DNA from 2 places in the Peribacillus sp. NPDC096448 genome. Region 2 is predicted to be linked to the other one. Evidence: a T-box and tRNA genes for the amino acid it is inferred to sense, from the RefSeq annotation. Region 2 holds a T-box; the other holds one or more tRNA genes.
The links. The T-box of region 2 lies ahead of serS (serine--tRNA ligase). A T-box ahead of a tRNA ligase gene usually reads a tRNA of that ligase, here a tRNA-Ser.
Positions count from the first base shown of each region.

Region 1: it has a tRNA-Ser gene. The T-box ahead of serS (serine--tRNA ligase) is inferred to sense a tRNA for this amino acid. The anticodon was not compared.

Region 1 is NZ_JBIWEU010000029.1:26,330-34,703, reverse strand. It holds tRNA gene ACIQ0C_RS25610 (tRNA-Arg) at 1-74, opposite strand, end outside; tRNA gene ACIQ0C_RS25605 (tRNA-Leu) at 93-178, opposite strand; tRNA gene ACIQ0C_RS25600 (tRNA-Leu) at 238-319, opposite strand; tRNA gene ACIQ0C_RS25595 (tRNA-Lys) at 329-404, opposite strand; tRNA gene ACIQ0C_RS25590 (tRNA-Gln) at 415-489, opposite strand; tRNA gene ACIQ0C_RS25585 (tRNA-Asp) at 568-643, opposite strand; tRNA gene ACIQ0C_RS25580 (tRNA-Glu) at 669-740, opposite strand; tRNA gene ACIQ0C_RS25575 (tRNA-Ser) at 760-850, opposite strand; tRNA gene ACIQ0C_RS25570 (tRNA-Asn) at 859-933, opposite strand; gene ACIQ0C_RS25565 (SprT family protein) at 1,066-1,545, opposite strand; gene cmpA (cortex morphogenetic protein CmpA) at 1,629-1,748, shown strand; gene ACIQ0C_RS25555 (Tex family protein) at 1,823-4,006, opposite strand; gene ACIQ0C_RS25550 (PP2C family serine/threonine-protein phosphatase) at 4,099-4,710, opposite strand; gene sigB (RNA polymerase sigma factor SigB) at 4,707-5,495, opposite strand; gene rsbW (anti-sigma B factor RsbW) at 5,473-5,946, opposite strand; gene ACIQ0C_RS25535 (anti-sigma factor antagonist) at 5,943-6,275, opposite strand; gene ACIQ0C_RS25530 (PP2C family protein-serine/threonine phosphatase) at 6,335-7,345, opposite strand; gene ACIQ0C_RS25525 (anti-sigma regulatory factor) at 7,355-7,756, opposite strand; gene ACIQ0C_RS25520 (STAS domain-containing protein) at 7,760-8,116, opposite strand; gene ACIQ0C_RS25515 (RsbT co-antagonist protein RsbRA) at 8,119-8,374, opposite strand, start outside.
Region 2 is NZ_JBIWEU010000039.1:7,346-12,627, forward strand. It holds gene serS (serine--tRNA ligase) at 1-1,206, opposite strand, end outside; T-box leader at 1,270-1,494, opposite strand; gene ACIQ0C_RS26595 (D-alanyl-D-alanine carboxypeptidase family protein) at 1,564-2,883, opposite strand; gene guaB (IMP dehydrogenase) at 3,057-4,520, opposite strand; gene ACIQ0C_RS26605 (YaaC family protein) at 4,632-5,282, shown strand, end outside.

The sequences.
Region 1 (8,374 bases), on a different contig from region 2:
TGCGCCCGGCGGGAGTCGAACCTACAACCTTCTGATTCGTAGTCAGATGCTCTATCCAATTGAGCTACGGGCGCTAATTTCTATGATGTTATTGGTGCGGCCGAGAGGAGTCGAACCTCCACGGGGTTTCCCCCACTAGGCCCTCAACCTAGCGCGTCTGCCATTCCGCCACGACCGCGAAAGCGACTTTATAAGTTTAACACCTTTTCAACTTGATGTCAAGAAGAAAAATATCAGTGCGGGTGAAGGGACTTGAACCCCCACGCCTTGCGGCGCCAGATCCTAAGTCTGGTGCGTCTGCCAATTCCGCCACACCCGCGAAAATAAATGGTGAGCCATGAAGGATTCGAACCTTCGACCCTCTGATTAAAAGTCAGATGCTCTACCAACTGAGCTAATGGCTCTAAATAAAAATGGCTGGGCTAGAAGGGATCGAACCTTCGCATGACGGAATCAAAATCCGTTGCCTTACCGCTTGGCTATAGCCCAATAATCAAACACTAATTAACAGCCAGGATAATATTATATCACGATAATATCAGTTTGGCAAGTGTTTTTTTAAAAAAATGGCGGTCCCGACGGGAATCGAACCCGCGATCTCCTGCGTGACAGGCAGGCATGTTAACCGCTACACCACGGGACCAGTATTTTGATTATGCACAAGAAAGTGACCCATACGGGATTCGAACCCGTGTTACCGCCGTGAAAGGGCGGTGTCTTAACCGCTTGACCAATGGGCCTTGATATAAAATATGTGACTGGCGGAGAAGGAGGGATTTGAACCCTCGCGCCGCTTACGCGACCTACACCCTTAGCAGGGGCGCCTCTTCAGCCTCTTGAGTACTTCCCCAAAAAAAATGGCTCCGCAGGTAGGACTCGAACCTACGACCGTTCGGTTAACAGCCGAATGCTCTACCACTGAGCTACTGCGGAATAATGAAAATTGGGTTCCTTTTTCACGCTCAAGGACCTTAGTGTTTGTCGTTAAGGACAAGTTGTTATCTTGTCGACTCTTATGATTATATAGAGGTTGCAACTTAAAGTCAAGAGTTCTTTTGTGTTTTTTTATTTTTTTGTTTTTTGCTCCTTAAACCCTTGGTAAATCAATGTTCCACGACATTTACCACAAACGAAACGGGTAGTGTCGATTCGTTTTTTCCTTATATATACCTGCTGACAGTCTTCACATTTATATTGAATTGTATTCATCTTTTTCTTTAATTGGTTAGATGGCAGCGTCTCGCAAAATCTCGGTGCCCCCACTTTTTTGAGTAAATGCTTAAAGTCCGCATCACGATGCTGGTACCCCTTCTTCTCGATGTGCAGATGGTAATGGCACAATTCATGCTTAATGATTCCAATCATTTCTTCCACACCGCGTTCATCAAGATACTTCTTATTGATTTCTATATTGTGTGAACGGAGCAAGTATCGTCCTCCTGTTGTCCGGAGACGCGGATTAAAACTCGCTTGGTGTCTAAAGGCCTTTTTAAAGTCTTTCAACGAAATTTCTTCTACTAGTTTTTGCAATTGACGATTATCCATTTCCCCCTCCCTTTCCTTGGTAACATGACAACCCATTATAACATAGACTAATAATACAATAGGAAACTAAGGGAGGAAAAGCTATGCCTAATTGGTTCCAGAATCAAATCCGCAAAGCCTTTTATGAAAAGGATTATTATCAAGTGAAGATGTTGAATCAATGTTGGTTTTTTTATCAAAAGAAAGAAAGTCTCAGGTTATAGATTCGACATTGTTCCAAATATAAATACATCATTTCAAAAAAACCCCTTCTAATATAGAAGGAGCTTAACATAGGCTAGTTTTGATCCTTTGGCTCGAGCATCGTTAAAGATACCCTTTGCTTTTGGGAGTCAACAAGTTCGACCCAAACCGCTACAACATCCCCAACGGCAACTACATCCAATGGGTGCTTTACAAACCGGTTGCTCAGTTTAGAAATATGCACCAGTCCATCCTGTTTAACACCGATGTCCACAAACGCACCAAAATCCACAACATTCCTCACTGTACCTTGTAACTCCATCCCAGTTTGCAGATCCTCCATTTTTAGTACATCCTGCTTAAGCAGCGGTTTTGATAACTCATCCCGAGGATCTCTTCCCGGTTTCATCAAATCATCGATGATATCTTTGATCGTAATTTCTCCAATTTCCAATTCATTGACCAAATCAGCAGGATTTAGCTTACCTAACTCTTCATTCAGTGCATCACTGCCTAAATCCTCAGATGTGAATCCCATTTTCTTCAATAATTTATTCACGGCACTGTAGTTTTCAGGATGTATCGCAGTTTGATCTAAAGGTTCATCTCCATTAATGATACGTAAGAACCCTATACATTGTTCATATGTTTTGGCACCAAGCCGGGGAATCTTCTTTAATTCCTTCCTGCTTTGAAATTTCCCTTCCACTTCCCTTTTCTTCACAATATTTTGAGCAACCGATTTTGATAAACCAGCTACATATTGTAAGAGAGACGATGAAGCGGTATTGACATTAACACCCACCTGGTTAACAGCTGTTTCCACTACAAAGGTGAGGGATTCCGTTAACTTTTTTTGAGACACATCATGTTGATACTGGCCTACTCCCACCGATTGCGGATCAATTTTTACAAGTTCAGCAAGGGGATCTTGAAGCCTTCTGCCTATCGAAACGGCGCTTCTCTGTTCTACTTGAAGATCCGGAAACTCTTCACGGGCAATATCCGAGGCTGAATACACACTGGCTCCCGCTTCATTAACAATTATATATGAAATGTTCCCTTTCACTTCTTTTAAAATATCTGCAATGAATTGCTCTGATTCACGTGAGGCCGTACCATTGCCGATTGCCACGATCTCAACTGAGAACCGTTGAAGTATTTCGATCGTTTTTTCACGGGCAGCATGAAGTTTCGCAGCAGGAGGATGCGGATAGATTACACTGATATCGAGTACCTTTCCGGTTTCATCAATGACAGCAAGTTTACAGCCAGTCCGATATGCCGGATCTAAGGCGAGGACCACTTTTCCTTTAAGCGGAGGCTGCAAGAGCAGGTTCCGGAGGTTTTCAGAGAAAATGTGGATAGCTTGATCTTCCGCTTTTTCCGTCAGCTCTTTTCTGATCTCCCGCTCTACAGAAGGCATGATCAAACGCTTGAGTCCATCCTCAATCGCAGATTCAAGAACAACTTGGGCTTCAGATTTATTATTTTTAATGATTTTACGTTCCAGATGACCAATGATGACTTCAGTCCGAGGCTGAATGGAGATTCGCAAAACCTCTTCCTTTTCACCTCTATTCAGCGCCAATACCCGATGTGGTACGATTCTTTGAACCGGCTCCTCATATTCATAGTACATTTCGAAGATTTTTTTCTCGTCCTTCTCTTCATTTTTCACAGTTGAAACCACTTTTCCAGCTTTGAAAATTTCAGCCCTTATCCACTTCCTTAATTCCGCATCATCGGAAATATGTTCAGCTATGATATCCTGCGCACCTGCAATAGCCTCTTCAATAGAAGGAACTTCTTTTTCTGCCGATATGAATTCAGCTGCTTTTTCACTGACTAGAGGATGCATTTGACATTCCAAAAGCCAATTAGCCAGTGGTTCAAGACCCTTTTCTTTAGCAACTGTCGCTTTCGTTCTCCTTTTTTGTTTGAATGGCCTGTATAAATCCTCGACTTCCTGCAGTTTTGTTGCCTTCTCGATTTGTTTTGTTAATTCTTCCGTCAATTTCCCCTGTTCACCAATCGAACGCGTAACTTCCGCTTTCCTCTGGCCAAGGTTTTCTAGATAGTTCCATCTTTCCATAATGGAACGAATCTGCACTTCATCAAGTGAACCCGTCATTTCTTTTCTATACCGTGCGATAAAAGGGACAGTATTCCCCTCTTGCAGCATCTGTATGACGTTTTGGACCTGATGATTTTTCAAAGTCAGCTCATTGGATATTTGTTTTATCAATTCTTTTAATGTATCTTCCACAACGATCATTTTGTATACCTCCAACCTTTTGATCTAATATATATAGTCTAGCAAATGAGCGATGAAGTTGCGAATTCAATACAAAAAAGCTCACTTCCGAATTATGGCGAAAGTAAGCTTCCTAAAATGAAAGTTGTATCATCTGCAGTTAATGGACTGCTTTTTAATATGCATTGGGCGTTCTTATCGATAGGGACCAGCCTTTTTAAAAAAGACTTGGCTCCCTTAAGTTCCAAACCATCGGAATGAAGAATGAATTTCGCATTTGGTTCATATTTGTATCTCTGCGTCCTGTATTTTTGTTTCCTGCCGGATAAATACCCTGTAACAGGTAAAGGGTAAACGAGTTTATCGTCGCTTGGATTATACAGGAAAAAGCGGATGTTACCCACCGAACTGTATACAAATTCATTCTTGTCATAAAAGATCTTCAAAATGGAAACGGCTGCCCCCCGTTTATCGACTAAAACTTGATTGCATACTGCCATTAGTGCTTCCACATCCAACTCATGATTACGTTTAACTTCCTCAATGACGGCATGGGAGGAATCGTATGCGTTTTTCCCGCTGCCTAGACCATCTGCCAGTACACACAAAAAATATTCTTCCGTATGAAGAAAATAGTAATCATCACCACAATAAACCATCCCGTTTTTAGACGATTGAGAGACAAGGACTTCTATTTTTTCTCCCCTCAAAATATCTTTGATCACTGAATTAACTCCGAGTTTTCAGCATTAATGGCTTCTTGAAGTTTCTTGATCGCGCGGCGTTGGAGCCTTGACACATGCATTTGGGAAATCCCAAGTTTATCGCCCGCTTCTTTCTGGCTTAAATTCTCTAAATAAGTATGTTGAATGATCATCTTTTCACGGTCACTCAGCACATGAAGCACCTTTTCAAGCACAAGACGCTGATTCACCTTTTCAAAACCTTCATCAACATTTCCGAATATGTCAAGCAATGTGACAGTACCGCCATCAGAATCCGCCTCAATAGAATGATCCACGGATAAAGCTTGATAGCTTTTTCCCATTTCCATCGCTTCTAAAACTTCTTCTTCGGTCACGCCTATACTATCGGCTATTTCATCTATTCTTGGTGAACGATGCAGAGTTGTCGTTAATTCCTCGACAGTCACCCTGATTTTCGGACCAAGTTCCTTAATTCTCCTTGGCACATGGACACTCCATGTTTTGTCACGAAGGAACCTTTTGATTTCCCCGATAATAGTGGGGACGGCAAATGCCTCAAAGCTCTTACCGAAAGATTCATCATAGCGTCGAATCGCACCTAATAAACCAATCATGCCGACTTGGGAGATATCCTCCTGAAATGATTTACCTTTCGCATACTTACGGGAAATTGTTTCAACCAAACTTTTATAATGGATGACCAGTTTACTCTGTGCTTCTTCATCTTGATTCTGCTGGTAAGCTCTGATCCATTCATTTACCTGTTCTCTTTGTGCCTGATTAGGTTGAGACTGTTTTTGCATCCATCTCCACCTGCTCTCCTTCTAAAAACTTAGTCATAAATACAGTAACCCCATCATGCTGATGAATTTTCACATCATCCATCAGAGTTTCAATAAGGTAAAGACCCAAGCCTCCTTCTCTCAAAAGTTCGACCTTTTGCCCATTTTCATATGGACCCAGCCCTTGACGAACCTCTTCGAAATTACAGCTCTTGCCACTATCGGAAACCATGACCTCCAAACGGTCAGGATAAAGGCCGAAACTTACTTTCACTTCACCTTTTTCAGAATCCTTATATGCATGCTGTACCGCATTTGTACAAGCCTCACTGGTAGCGATTTTCAAATCCTCTATTTCATCATACGCAAATCCCATCCGGCTCCCTATTCCAGAAAGCGTTAAACGAATGACACCGATGAATTCTGGTTTTGCAGGTATTTTCATTTCGATGTAATCATATACTTGACTCATTCTAACCCACCCTCTGTACCACTTTTTATATCAATGATATCTGCAAGACCCGTTATATCAAATAAACGTCGTAACCTTTCCGATAAGCCAACTAATGTGAACTCACCATTATGTGCCCTTACGCTTTTAAAAGCACCGACAAATACCCCAAGTCCCGTACTATCCATATACGAAACTTCAGTTAGATCAATAGTTATCGAAACATTTGCCTGCTCTGAAATCGGAAATAGTGATTCCCTTAATTTCGGTGCAGTGTAGGCATCGATTTCACCTTTTAGTTTTACAATAAATTCAGTATTCAATTCATTAACATCTACTGTTATATTCATCCTTGACCCACCTCTTCAAATCCTCTTCATTCCTATATCTATACCCAGCAGAAACAATACTAAACATTCGATTTTAAAATTATTAATGTAAAATCATCCCTCAGTTGAAAGTTCTGCATTTTCTCCAATTGTTTATATATATTATTCACCATTTCCTGGGCTTGCAAATGCATATTCTTTTTAATGAAACCAATAAGCGTTTCCCTTTCTATGAACCCATCATTCGTCCGGCACTCCGTTACTCCGTCAGATAATAAAATGATCATGTCTCCACGATTCACCTTTTTTTCATATTGGCGATACCTTGTTTTTTTATCGACTCCAAGCAACAAGCCCTTTGCATCCAAATCGCTAAACGTACCTGTTGCGGCATCATAGTAAAAACCGGGTTCATGTCCGGCTGAAGCATAGGAAAATAACCTATCATGCGGATCATATAAACCATAGAACATGGTTATGAACATACTTGGATCAACATTATGCTCCACAACACGGTTCAAACTCTCAAGCACACTATTCGGTTCATGACGATGCTCCGGAAGACTGTCCATCGCATATTTGATCATCGACATGCATAATGCAGCAGGGATCCCTTTTCCTATGACATCGGCTATCCCTACCCCTATTCGTTCATTTTCATCCTGGACGAAGTGATAGTAATCCCCGTTCATCTGCCTTGCCGGAACACTGATCGCTCCAATTTCAAGAGCTTTGATATCAGGTATTTCCGTTTCCAAAAGAGTATGTTGAACGTTTGCCGCTATCTCGATTTCCGTTTTCAGTTCCTGCTGTTGATGCCTTAGGCTTTGATGTTCACGGTATGCAATGCCGTAGCCCATCATGACTTCAAGCAGGAAGTCGAAAGAATCCAATACTTTTCCCGGTAATTCCGGGTAAAGTTCCATTAAGTTATTTTTATGCATACTGATGATTTCTTCTGGAGATATATTGTATTTGATATGTAGGCGGCTAATCTTTTGCCCTTGGTAGAGTGCCTGCTCATTTTGGTCTTTAAGATAAGTAGAAAGCGCCTCATGATACTTTTTCTCCATGTTCTCCCTAATATCCATAGTCCCCCCCTAACGGAGCCATTTCGTAGCGATAATCTTAGTCCCTTCACCTGGTATCGATTCAATATCAAAGTCATCCATTAAACGTTTGGCTCCAGGAAGGCCTGCCCCCAGTCCCCCTGAGGTGGTATATCCATCTTCCATGACTCTGCGGATATCCTCAATTCCCGGCCCTTGGTCATCTGCAATGATTTTCAATCCTGACTTCCCATTTATATTTAGCTTTTCTATGCTAACACTGCCTTGTCCAGCATATAGGTATATGTTTCGGGCCAATTCGCTAATGGCCGTTGTGATCCTGGCCTGGTCTACAGTACCGAACCCCAACTCTTTAGCGACATTTCTTCCGAGCTGCCTTGCAGCTACGATGTCCCATTCATTTATGATTTTTACGCAGGATTGGAACTCCATTCTTTAATCCCCCAATTCCTGTTGTAATTTCTCCAGGCCTTTCTCTAAGTCTAATGCTGTCAGAACATCATCGAGACTAATTCCAAGTTCAATTAATGTTATTGCAACAGCAGGCTGGATTCCCGTAATTACAACTTTGGCCCCCATAAGCTTAGACATGCTAAAGACATCGCCTAATACCTTCGCGATAAAAGAATCAATAAAATCTATTGAGGTAATATCTATAACAACGCCATTCGCGCTTGTTTCATGAATCTTATGCAGTAAATCCTCTTGAAATTGAAGGGCTGTCACATCATCCAATTCCCACTGTATAGAGACTAACAAGCAGTCATAAAGCTTTAATATCGGAATCCTCATTCTTATCCCTCCACCTTTACGATCTTACGGCTCGTTAATTCCAACGCAACTTCTATCCCTTTTTTCAACGTATTTTTTGTAATCACTTCATTTAAATTAATTCCAAGATTAACGATGGTTTGAGCTATTTCAGGGCGGATGCCGCATAGTATACATTTTGCACCCACTAATCGGACTGCTTCCGCAGCTTGAATGATATGATGGGCAACCATGGTATCCACGACCGGCACGCCCGTAATATCAATAAGAACAACTTCA
Region 2 (5,282 bases):
CTGCTGGTAATTTTCCAAAAGGGCAGCGACTGTACGGCCGATTGCCAAACCTGATCCATTTAGTGTATGGACGTGTTCCGGTTTGCCTTTTGCATCACGTCTGAAGCGAATATTGGCCCGTCTAGCCTGGAATGCTTCAAAGTTACTGCAAGAAGAAATTTCGCGGTACGTTCCATAACTCGGGATCCAAACCTCGATATCATACTTTTTAGCAGCAGTGAAACCAAGATCTCCCGTACACATGCTTAGCACTCGGTATGGAAGGCCTAGCAATTGAAGGACCTTTTCGGCATGACCTGTAAGGTTTTCCAACTCTGCATAAGAATCTTCCGGCTTTACGAACTTCACTAGTTCAACTTTATTGAACTGGTGCTGACGAATCAATCCGCGGGTATCACGACCAGCAGATCCTGCCTCTGAACGGAATGAAGCGCTGTATGCCGCATAACTTATCGGCAGATCGTCCGCGCTCATGATTTCATCACGATGGAAGTTTGTCACCGGGACTTCAGCTGTAGGAATCAAGAAGTAATCATCACTTTCAATACGGAAAGCATCCTCTTCGAATTTAGGCAATTGACCTGTCCCAGTCATGCTTGCACGGTTCACCATATATGGTGGCAGCATTTCTTCATATCCGTGTTCCTCAACATGAAGGTCTAACATAAAGCTAATTAATGCACGCTCTAATCGAGCACCAAGCCCCCTATAAAATACAAAGCGGCTTCCGGTCACTTTTGCTGCCCGTTCAAAATCCAGGATGCCTAGATCTCCAGCTACATCCCAGTGTGGTTTCGGTTCAAACTTGAATTCCGGTAACTCCCCCCATTTACGGATTTCGACATTATCGTCTTCCGTCTCACCAACTGGCACACTTTCATGCGGAATATTCGGAATGGAAAGAAGTAATGATTCTAACCGGGCTTCCACTTCACGAAGCTCATCATCGAGACCTTTTATACGGTCACCAACTTCACGCATTTCAGCAATCAACTGATCTGCATCTTTTTTCTCCCGTTTCAATGCGGCCACTTGCTGTGAAACTTCATTTCTTTGGCTTTTCAACTTTTCCGTATCAGCAATCAAAGTCCGGCGCTTTACATCCAGTTCCTCAAATTTACCTAAATCGGTTAAATCTTCACCCCTAAATTGCAATACACGCTTCACTTCTTCAAAATTATTTCTTACATATTTCAAATCCAACATTTTCAGTTCCTCCTTAATATTTTGATGATTTATCAAAGAACGCAAAAAACTCCCGTCCCCTGAAGAAGGGACGAGAGTTAACCCGCGTTGCCACCCTAGTTGAAGGCCTATGAAAAACGCCCACCACTTATCACGATAACGGCTTTTAACCGAAAGTATTTACTGACCCAAAGGGCTTTCCATACTCTGCTCCAGGAGGGATTCACAAAACTCTAACACCGATTTCCACCAGCCATCGGCTCTCTATAGAAAGAAATACTTGTTACTATTTCCTGTCATTGCTTTCTTATATAATCAGATTGTTTTCCATAATGTACTATAATTTTGTACATTACGCAACCGTTTTATACGCGAAACTTAAAACCAGCCTTTAACAGTCGAAGCTACACTGCTCCATACGTCACCAAAGAATCCGCCAACCGCCCGCATGGATAATACGAACCAGTTTGCCTTTTCAACAGATTCAGCAGCCACGACGTTAACCTTAACTGGATCGCCGTTGATGTACCCGTAATCTTCTCCTTTTTTAGGAGTGACTGTGATGTAACCGAGCTTTTCACCTTTTTTGATTGGTGCAGTCAGCTTACCATCATCATTCAATTTGTTTTTATCGATCACTAAATCTGTTTTAAAGTTATCTTTCCCACCATTTTCAACAAGTAGCTCGATTGCCTTTTCAGATTGAATCTTGACTTCTTTTTCCTTGCCTTTCACTACTGACAGTGTTTCTTTTCCTTTCACCTGGTAGTTGGCTGGAAGGACTTTTTCCTTTTTAAAGGTTGCATAAGCATAGTTCATAAGCTTAGTGCTATCTGCAAAACGTTCGTTTTTATTAGTGGACTTCATGACCACCGTGATATAACGCTGACCGTCCTGGATAACCGTCCCTGTATGGCCATAACCGGCAAAGTCTGTAGATCCCGTTTTTAGTCCATCTACGCCTTTATATTCAAAAATCAGGCCAGGCAGCATCCAGTTGAAGTTCGGATATTCTTTTCCATCACGGAACTTCAATTTAGAAATGCTGGCGATTTTTAAAACTTCCGGATAATCATTTATTAAACGATAAGCAAGTAGTGCAGTATCTTTTGCTGTCATGATATTTTCATCATCTTCATCACCTGAAGGATACTGCCCTAATAAATCGGTGTTATTCAAACCGCTGGCGTTAACGAATTTATGGTTTTTCAAGCCTAATTCCTTTGCTTTTTCGTTCATTAACTTAACAAAGCTCTTTTCACTTCCAGAAACTAGTTGTGCTAAAGCTACTGTAGCCGCATTTCCGGAATAGACGGCCATGGCTTGATATAGTTCCTTAACTGTATAATCTTCACCTTCTGTTAACCCAACATTCGACAAATTGGGTGCTTTTGAAAGGTCATGTACGTATTTATTTATTTTTACTTTTTGATCCCAACTGATTTTCCCATTTTCAATTGACTCCATTATGATGTACTCGGTCATCATTTTAGACATGGATGCAATCCCTAATACTTTATCGGCATTTTTTTCATACACGATTTGTCCTGTTTCACCATCGATTATGATGGCTGCCTCTGCTTTTAAACCTAAATTATCAGATTCAGCAACAGCTTCCCCCGGTTGATAGGCAAATTGCGACATAACAAGAACAAAAACAAAAGTGAAAATGAGGGTCATCTTGCTGATTTTTTTCAATTTCCAATACCTCCAACTTTTAAGCTAATCTCTATAACAAAGAAGAAACTTTATGTAATTCCCTTGACACCTTGTCTAGTTTATCACAGAAAAAATAAAAAAAATAGACAGAGTAATCGCAGACTCTGTCTATTTTAATAATAAATTTTAATGACGATTATATGTTAAATTCATTACATTGAATAGTTCGGTGCTTCTTTTGTAATTTGGACATCATGAGGATGGCTCTCCCTTAATCCGGCACCTGTCATTTTGACAAATTGAGAGTTTTCTCTCAACTCTTCCAATGTGGCTGTACCGCAATATCCCATACCTGAACGAATGCCGCCTATCAGTTGGAAAATGGTATCCGAAAGAGGTCCTTTGTATGGAAGGCGCCCTTCGATGCCTTCCGGTACGAATTTCTTGTTATCTTCCTGGAAGTAACGATCTTTAGATCCTTTTTCCATTGCAGCAACAGAGCCCATACCCCGATACACTTTAAAACGGCGGCCTTGGAAAATTTCCGTTTCGCCTGGGCTTTCAGTTACACCTGCAAGCATACTTCCAAGCATTACTGCATGTCCGCCTGCAGCCAGGGCTTTAACGATATCACCAGAGTATTTAATTCCGCCATCAGCGATAATCGTTTTACCATGTTTTCTAGCTTCTGTCGCACAATCGAAGACAGCCGTGATTTGTGGAACACCTACACCAGCCACAACCCTTGTCGTACAGATTGACCCTGGTCCGATTCCCACTTTCACTACATCAGCTCCCGCTTCAATCAATGCTTTCGTCCCTTCAGCTGTTGCCACATTACCGGCAATGATCGTCAATTCAGGATATGTCCCGCGAATTTCCTTCACCATTTCAAGGACACCTTCTGAATGACCGTGAGCAGTATCAAGTACAATTGCATCGACATGGGACTTAACAAGCATTTCTACACGTTTCATTGTATCCTTAGTCACTCCGACTGCGGCACCTGCAAGCAATCTCCCTTGCTTATCTTTCGCCGAATTCGGGAACTCAATGACTTTCTCGATATCCTTGATCGTAATAAGTCCTTTAAGAACTCCATTATCGTCTACAAGAGGAAGCTTTTCAATTTTGTACTTTTGAAGAATCTTCTCTGCTTGTTCCAAGTTAGTTCCTACTGGCGCTGTGACCAGATTCTCTACTGTCATGACACTGGAAATCTTCAAGGAAAAATCGGAAATAAATCGCAAATCACGATTTGTAATGATACCCACAAGTTTTTGATCCTCAATATTGTTGACTACAGGAACACCCGAAATGCGATATTTACCCATTAAATGCTCTGCATCGAATACCTGGTGATCTGGCGTCAAGAAAAATGGATCGGTAATTACACCGCTTTCTGAACGTTTTACTTTATCCACCAGTTCAGCTTGTGCTTCAATGGACATATTTTTATGAATGATACCTAATCCACCTTGACGAGCCATGGCAATCGCCATCTCAGCTTCTGTCACGGTATCCATTCCTGCACTGATGATAGGAAGGTTGAGCTTTAAGTTTTCAGCTAAGCTGACTTGAAGGTTAACATCTTTCGGCAAAACCTCTGATTTCGCTGGAATTAATAGGACATCATCAAAGGTTAAACCTTCTTTTGCAAATTTATTTTCCCACATTATTTTCCCCTCCTGCTTAAAAATATTATTTGTAGGTTATCAATAGGACATACTACTGTCAAGAAGAGAAATAAATGTTTGATTATTCTATTAATTCGGAGGATAGCTGCAATGCCTGAAAACAATGATAATTTCGATAAATATACACCTTTTTTTTCCGCATCTTCCTCACAACTTTTTTTACAAAAATGTTACGCACAAGAAAAAATAGCAGAAGCGGACATCAAAAGTTATGATAATTGTTATCCATTTATTTACCATCTTGAACATGCTAAAACTTATTATAATCAGGCAGCCATTGCACCACTTTCCATTCAACCAATCCTGACATTTTACGGATTCGCCCAATTATTAAAGGCTTGTCTGCTCACAATTGATCCTAACTATCCGGAATCAACTTCGATGCTTGCCCATGGGGTAACTACGAGAAAAAAGAAAAAGCAACAATATGAATTTTTAAAGGATGAAGTGAAAACGCAAAAGAATGGACTTTTCACCTGCATAGCCGAGAAATTATTTCATATCAAGCATCTGGAAGGTGAAAAATTCTCCATGGGTACACTTATGAAGGAAATCCCAGATATGCAAAACTTTACATGGTCCGTTTCCAAGAAAAATTTCGTCGCCCTGTTACCCTCTTCGAATGGTTTTCAATTACCCTCAACCATATTGGATAGCTATCAAATGTCCAGCAGTCGATTGGAAGAATTTTTGAAAGCTAAAACGAATCAAATTTACAGTATTTCAGAAGCTCCTGGAACA